One region of the Qipengyuania benthica genome, then DNA from elsewhere that is predicted to be linked to it. Evidence: predicted binding sites of a transcription regulator. Region 1 holds the regulator's gene; the other holds the start of a gene.
The links. Region 1 encodes LexA, which represses DNA repair genes until DNA is damaged. Its sites were predicted from a motif close to GTTCCNCNCTTGTTCT; they were not measured.
Positions count from the first base shown of each region.

Region 2: the regulator LexA is predicted to act here: its motif matches at 1,815-1,830, upstream of Q9K01_RS09335 (S24 family peptidase).

Region 1 covers NZ_JAVAIL010000002.1:451,224-454,608, reverse strand. Annotated here, with positions in the region: gene Q9K01_RS07475 (ComEC/Rec2 family competence protein) at 1-1,508, shown strand, start outside; gene lexA (transcriptional repressor LexA) at 1,527-2,216, opposite strand; gene Q9K01_RS07465 (molybdopterin molybdotransferase MoeA) at 2,303-3,385, opposite strand, start outside.
Region 2 covers NZ_JAVAIL010000003.1:64,178-67,562, forward strand. Annotated here, with positions in the region: gene Q9K01_RS09325 (MBL fold metallo-hydrolase) at 1-231, opposite strand, end outside; gene Q9K01_RS09330 (TIGR02466 family protein) at 401-1,024, shown strand; gene Q9K01_RS09335 (S24 family peptidase) at 1,080-1,730, opposite strand; gene Q9K01_RS09340 (hypothetical protein) at 1,864-2,061, shown strand; gene Q9K01_RS09345 (hypothetical protein) at 2,102-2,419, shown strand; gene Q9K01_RS09350 (aldehyde dehydrogenase family protein) at 2,572-3,385, opposite strand, start outside.

The sequences.
Region 1 (3,385 bases):
CGCTGATCGGCGACATCGAACTGGTCGAACCTGCCACCCAGGACGACGCGCTGGCGCTCGCGCAGCGACGGCTCAGCGCGCATGTCCGCGAGAGACTGGACGGATCGCCGGGGACGATCGCCGCAGCCTTCGCGAGTGGCGATCGCGGCTCGATCGCGGAGGGGGACGATGCGGCGATGCGCGACTCGGGGCTCTACCATCTGCTCTCGATCAGCGGCGTCCATGTCAGCGCGGTGATCGCCGCAGCGTTCTTTCTCGCGATGAAGCTGCTGGGGGCGTGGCCATGGCTGGTGCTGCGGGTGCGTCTGCCGCTGGTCGCCGCCGGCATCGGGGCGTTCGCGGGGATCGGCTATACGCTGCTGACCGGTGCCGAGGTGCCCACGGTGCGCAGCTGCATCGGGGCCTTGCTGGTACTTCTGGCGATCGCATTGGGGCGTGAGCCGCTGTCGATGCGGATGGTCGCGGTCGCGGCATTCGCGGTGCTGCTGCTTTGGCCCGAGGCGCTGGTGGGGCCCAGCTTCCAGATGAGCTTTTCCGCAGTGATCGCCATCGTGGCATTGAGCGGCGCGGGCTGGGTCAAGCGCTTCCTCGCCGCGCGCGAGGAGAGCTGGCTCGCGAGAACGGGGAGACGCGTGGCGATCCTGTTCCTCACCGGCCTGCTGATCGAATTCGCGCTGATGCCGGTGGTGCTGTTCCATTTCCACCGCGCCGGTTTCTACGGAGCCTTCGCCAATGTAGTGGGAATCCCACTCGTGACATTCGTCACGATGCCGCTGCTTGCGCTGGCGCTGATGCTCGATCTGGTCGGCCTCGGGCAGCCGGTGTGGTGGCTGGTGGGACAATCCCTCGACCTGCTGCTTGCGCTTGCGCGCTTCGTTGCCGAACAACCCGGAGCGGTGCAGTTGATGCCGCAGATGCGCCTGGGCACGCTGCTGGTGATGTTGGCCGGGCTTTTGTGGATCGCCCTATGGCGGGGACGGGTGCGCGCCTGGGGCCTAGTGCCGGTGGTGCTCGGGGTGGGAATGTTCCTTGCCACGCCCAAGGCCGATTTGCTGATCACTCGCGACGGGCGCCACCTCGGCATCGTCGGCGAGGACGAGCGTTTGCTGGTCCTGCGCGAAAGCCGCAGCTCCTACGCACGTGACAATCTGCTCGAGATGGCGGGTTCCGATGGAGCAGTGATCCCGCTCGACCGCTGGCCGCAGGCGCGTTGCACGCCGGAATTCTGCACCATCACACTGCGCCGCAGGGAACGTGTCTGGCATGTGCTGATCGGACGAAATCGCCAAATGGTCGAGGAGCGCGCGCTCGCGGCGGCCTGCGATCGTGCGCATATCGTGGTGGCCGACCGGTTCCTCCCGCGCAGCTGCCGCCCGCTGTGGCTCAAGGCCGACCGGCGGTTTCTCGAGCGCGAGGGCGGGACACTGGTCTATCTCGCGGATGGCGAAGTGCGCACGGTGGCACAAAGCCAGGGCACGCATGGCTGGTGGCGTGGAACACCCGACTGACGTGGCGCTCGGCGGCGCTCAGTGGTAGCGGCGCAGGAGCCCCGCGAGCCTGCCCTGGACCTGCACCTGCTCCGCACGATAGACCTGCGGCTCGTAGGAGGAATTGGCCGGGTCCAGCGTGATCCGACCGTCCTGCCGGCGCAGATATTTGAGCGTCGCTTCCTCGTTATCGACCAGAGCCACGACGATTTCGCCATCGCGCGCCGTATCGGTGCGGCGGATGAGCGCGAAATCGCCGTCGAAAATCCCCGCCTCGATCATGGAATCGCCCGAGACCTCGAGCGCATAATGGTCGCCGGGGCCGAGCAGCGCAGCGGGCACGGGAAGGCTGGTCTGCCCCTCGATCGCCTCGATCGGCGCGCCCGCAGCGATCCGTCCGTGCAGCGGAAGTTCGATTATGTCGTTGGCCGGTTCGCGCGCCACCGTTTTCGCGGCGAGTTGCGGCAAAACCGTATCATTGGCGGGCTTTGGGCTGCGGTTGGGGGGCACGGCGTCCTCGGGAGTACGGATCACCTCGAGCGCGCGTGCGCGGTTGGGCAGACGACGGATGAACCCGCGCTCCTCCAGTGCGCTGACAAGGCGATGGACACCCGATTTCGACTTGAGGTCGAGCGCTTCCTTCATCTCCTCGAAGGACGGAGAGATGCCGTTTTCTTCCAGCCGCAGCTGGATGAAGCGGATCAGCTCGTGTTGTTTGCGGGTCAGCATCGCATGGTCCTTGTGTCAGATGCCTGGCTTACCGGGCGAACGAACACGGAACAAGTACGAAACAAATGCAGCGCCGTCAAGCCCGCTCAGGAGAGGAGCAGGCAGGCGATGGGGTCGCCGGTCGTGGCTGCGGCGGCGTGCGGCGGACGGATCGCGAGCGCATCGGCCCGCCGCAGCGTGTGGAGCGCGCCGCTGTCCTGATTGTCGAGTGGGTGGATCGCGCCGCCGATGATCCTCGCGCGGACGAAATCCTGGCGATGGCCCACCGCAGGAAACGGCGCGCCCGCGGGCAGCAGGGTGGGCTGCGGAAGCGCCACGGCCGCGCCGAGCATGGTGCGCAGCAGCGGCAGGACCAGCATCTGCGCGGTGACGAAGGCAGAAACCGGATTACCGGGCAGGCCGACGGCGATGGACTTGCCGAGCCTCGCCACCATGACGGGCCTACCCGGGCGCATCGCGATGCGCCAGAAATCGACGCTGCCGCCTAGCCGCTTCAGCGCGGGCTGGATCAGATCGTGATCGCCCACCGATGCTCCGCCGGTGGTGATGACGACATCGGCATCGGCGTGCGCCGACAGAGCCTCGATCACTGCTTCGAGCCGGTCGGGAACGATGGCGGACGAAGCCGTATCGACCGGCAATTGTGCCAGCATCGCCCCAAGCATGATTCCATTGCTCGCCGGGAGATGCGCCGGGCTCGGCAGAGCCATGCCCGGTTCGACCAGTTCGTCTCCGGTGTCGAAGATCGCAACGCGTATTCGCCGATGGACTGGAAGCGTGCCATGCCCGGCCATCGCAGAAAGCGCGATCAACCGCGCGTCGATCATTTCACCTGCGGATGCCAGTGCTGTGCCGGGCATGAAATCATGTCCGGCACAGCGGATATGCGCGCCTCGACCGGGGGGACCCTCGCCGGTTAGCCGCAGCGTCTGTTCGTCGCGCTCGGCATCTTCCTGGACGAGGATCGTGTCGGCACCGGCAGGCAGGATCGCTCCGGTCGAGATCCTCGCCGCCTGACCGGGCTGCAGCATACCTTCGAACGGCCGTCCCGCCGCGCTTTCTCCCGCGAGGGACCAGGGGCCGGGCAGATCCACCCAGCGGATTGCGTAGCCGTCCATCGCCGACAGATCGGCAGCAGGCTGGCCGCGCACCGCGGTCAAGGGACGTGC
Region 2 (3,385 bases), on a different contig from region 1:
TTCGATCGGCAGGCCGAGTTCCTTGGCCAGGATCCCCGCCTCCCCGCAATGGTCGATATGGCCGTGGGTGATGAGGATTTTCTCGAGCTCGACCCCGCTCTGCTTCACCGCCGCCTTGAGCTTGTCGAGATCGCCGCCCGGATCGATCAGCGCGCCCTTGTTGGTGGCGGTGCACCAGATCAGCGAACAGTTCTGCTGCAGCGGCGTGACGGGCACGATGCCAGCTTTCATCGGGGGCCCGGCTTTCGTCGGAGGCGTGGGAGCGGTCTGGGTCATCGGCTGGACATGGCTCGTCCGATGCATTTGCGCAACCGGCGCTGCAGCAACTCCCGAGCGCCCGGTTTGCAACGACGGCCCATTTGTGCATTGTGACGACCGGGTCGGAAAGGGAGGCAAAGCGATGGAAACTTGCGACTACTCTGTAAAACCCCTGTTCGCCGAACCCTATTTCGTGACGAACATCGCCGATGCGATAAGTCCGCGGCAGGTCGAATTCATCAACGAGCTGAAGATGCTCCAGAACCAGGTCAATCTCATTTCCGAGGACCTGTATATCTTCAAGCGACCGGAACTCAGGACCATCGCGGATGCGGTGCAGCGAGCGCTCGACACCTATGCCAGCGAAATAATGGGCATCGCCCAACATCTCTATGTGACCCAGTCATGGGCGCTGGCCAATCCACCTGGTGTGGGCATGCACGGGCACGCACATTCCAATTCCATCGTCTCGGGATCGCTCTATTACTGCGATCTCCCGGAACCGGGCTCCAACATGATCTTCGACCGCCACCGCATGTACCAGCAACTTGCGCTGACGCCGGAGGAGGGCAAGGCGAACATCTACAACACGACCAAAAACGCCATCCAGCCCAAGAAGGGCGATCTGGTGCTCTTTTCTTCGAGCCTGTTGCATTTCGTCGAGCCCAACCAGTCGAGCGAAACCCGGCATTCGATCGCCTTCAACACCTTTCTGAAAGGCCAGCTGGGGAGCTTTCGCGACGTCTCGGAACTGGTTCTGAGCTAGGATCGAAAGCGGCGGAAGCCATTCGAGGCCAGCGCCCTCGCTCACCCGGCAACCGTCACAACCGGCCACCCTTCCAGACTACGCGGCCGATGATCTCGATCTCCTCGCGCGCCAGTTCGATCGGCGGATAGGCCTCGTTGGCGCTGACCAGTCGGATCCGCTCGGAACCGCTGGCCTGGACCTGCTTGACGTGCAAGGCATCGCCGATGCGCAGGACGAAGACGCCCTCGCCGGCGCGCTTGTTGCGATCGACGAAGATCTCGTCGCCGCTGCGCAGCACGGGTTCCATCGAATCCCCTTCGACGCGGATGGCGGAAAGATCCGCACCCTCCAGCCCCATTTCGCGCAGCCAGCGGCGCGAGAAGCGGAAGCTGTCGAGGGAAATTTCCGCCGATCCCAGCGCTCCCGGTCCGGCCGAGGCATCGAGCGGGAGTCGCGGAACGGCGATGAAATCCTCACTCAAAGTCTTCCGCAAGGGCACTGACGACGCGCCCAATTCGCTTTCCGAAACCCCGAAGAATTCGGCCAGCTTGTGCCGGTCGTTCTCCTCCAGGCGACGGGGCGATCCCTTGCGGACGAATTGCTGGAGGTAGCTCGGGTTGCGGCCGAGCATGGCGGAGAGCGAAGCGAGGCTGGAACGGCTGGCCTGCGCCAGTTCGAGCAGGCGGGCGCGTTCGGGCGCGGCGGCGTCATGAATTTCGACCAACAGCTGTTCCTCGGCACTTCGTCGAACCCGACATCGACATTTCCTATACCATAGGATTTTTCCTAGACAAGTTGGATTTCGGCTGGAACAAATAGCGAACACAGACCGCGAATCGCCAAGCCGAGGGAGTGCCATGCTGATCCGATCCGTCGAAAAATTCCTCCGCGAGCAGGAGATGCCCGCCACCAAATTCGGTCGCCTCGCGGCGAGCGATCCGCGCTTCGTGCTCGATCTGAGGATGGGACGCGAACCGCGCGGCTTCATGGCGGCGCGGGTGCTGTCCTTCATGGACGGCTATCGCGCCGGTCGGGAGGCTGCGCATGTCGAGTGACGGCCCTCCCCTCCATCCGCCCCGAAGCGGGCTGCGAACCGTGCGGCGATCCACCACCGACCGGCTGCGCGAAGCGCTGCTGGCGCTCGCCGAACAGCGCGGCGAGGTGCTGGTTCACCGCGAAAAGGCCTGGGCCAGCATCACCTTCGCGGGAACGCGTCACACCCTCTCGCTGCGCTTCACCGGGAGCGAGGCGGTGGCCGCGGGCGAACGCTTCGTCGCCGCGCTTCCCGAGCATGAATTCGCCATCCCCGGCCAGCTGGTCGCCGATGCGACGGTGAGCGAGGTCGAGCACCGGTTGCTGCCCGATCCGCTGCTGGTGGTGGGGTGCGAATTGCTGCTGCTGGAGGAGGCCTAGGCCCGTGTCAGATGCGTCGACACCCCCGGCCTCCAACCAATATCACAACCATCGTCACCCCGGCCCCCGAGCCGGGGCAATGCTTCCTTCCGGCGGCGTGCTGGAGACAGCCCGGCCCCGGATCAGGTCCGGGGCGACGGTGATATGACCACTCAGGTCCGCCGAATCACCAGATTGCGGATCTCGGTCATGTCCTCCATCGCGAAGCGCACCCCTTCGCGGCCCAGGCCCGAGTTCTTGACCCCGCCATAGGGCATGTTGTCGACGCGGAAGCTGGGGACCTCGTTGATGCAAATCCCGCCGCATTCGACCCGGTCCCATGCGTCGAGCACCTTGAACAGATCGCGGGTGAAGATCCCCGCCTGCAAGCCGAATTCGCTGCGGTTGACCTCTTCGAGCGCCGCATCGAAGTCATCGAACTTCATCAGCACCGCGACGGGCCCGAACGCTTCCTCGTTGACGATCTTGGCGGCGGTATCGACATCCTCGAGCAGGGTCGCCTCGATCATCTGGCCGTCGCGCCCACCGCCGCACAGCAGCGTGGCGCCGTTCGCCACGGCCTCGTCGATCCACCCCTTGAGGCGCTCGGCCTCGCCCTCGTCGATCATCGGGCCGATGAAGGTGTCGCGCTGCTTGGGGTCGCCCACCACCAGCGATTGGGCGCGTTCGACCAGCATGTCGCGGAACCGGTCGTAGACCGCGGCGTGGATGAGGATGCGCTGGACGCTGATGCAGCTCTGCCCCGACTGGTAATAGGTGCCCTTGATCACCCGTTCGATCGCGTCGTCGAGATCGGCATCCTCGTCCACGATCACCGCGGCATTGCCGCCCAGTTCGAGCACGACCTTCTTCTTGCCCGCGCGCGCTTTTAGCGCCCAGCCGACCGTGTCCGAGCCGGTGAATGACAGCAGCTTGAGCCGCTCGTCGGTGGTGAACAGATCGGCGCCGTCGCGGCTGGCGGGCAGG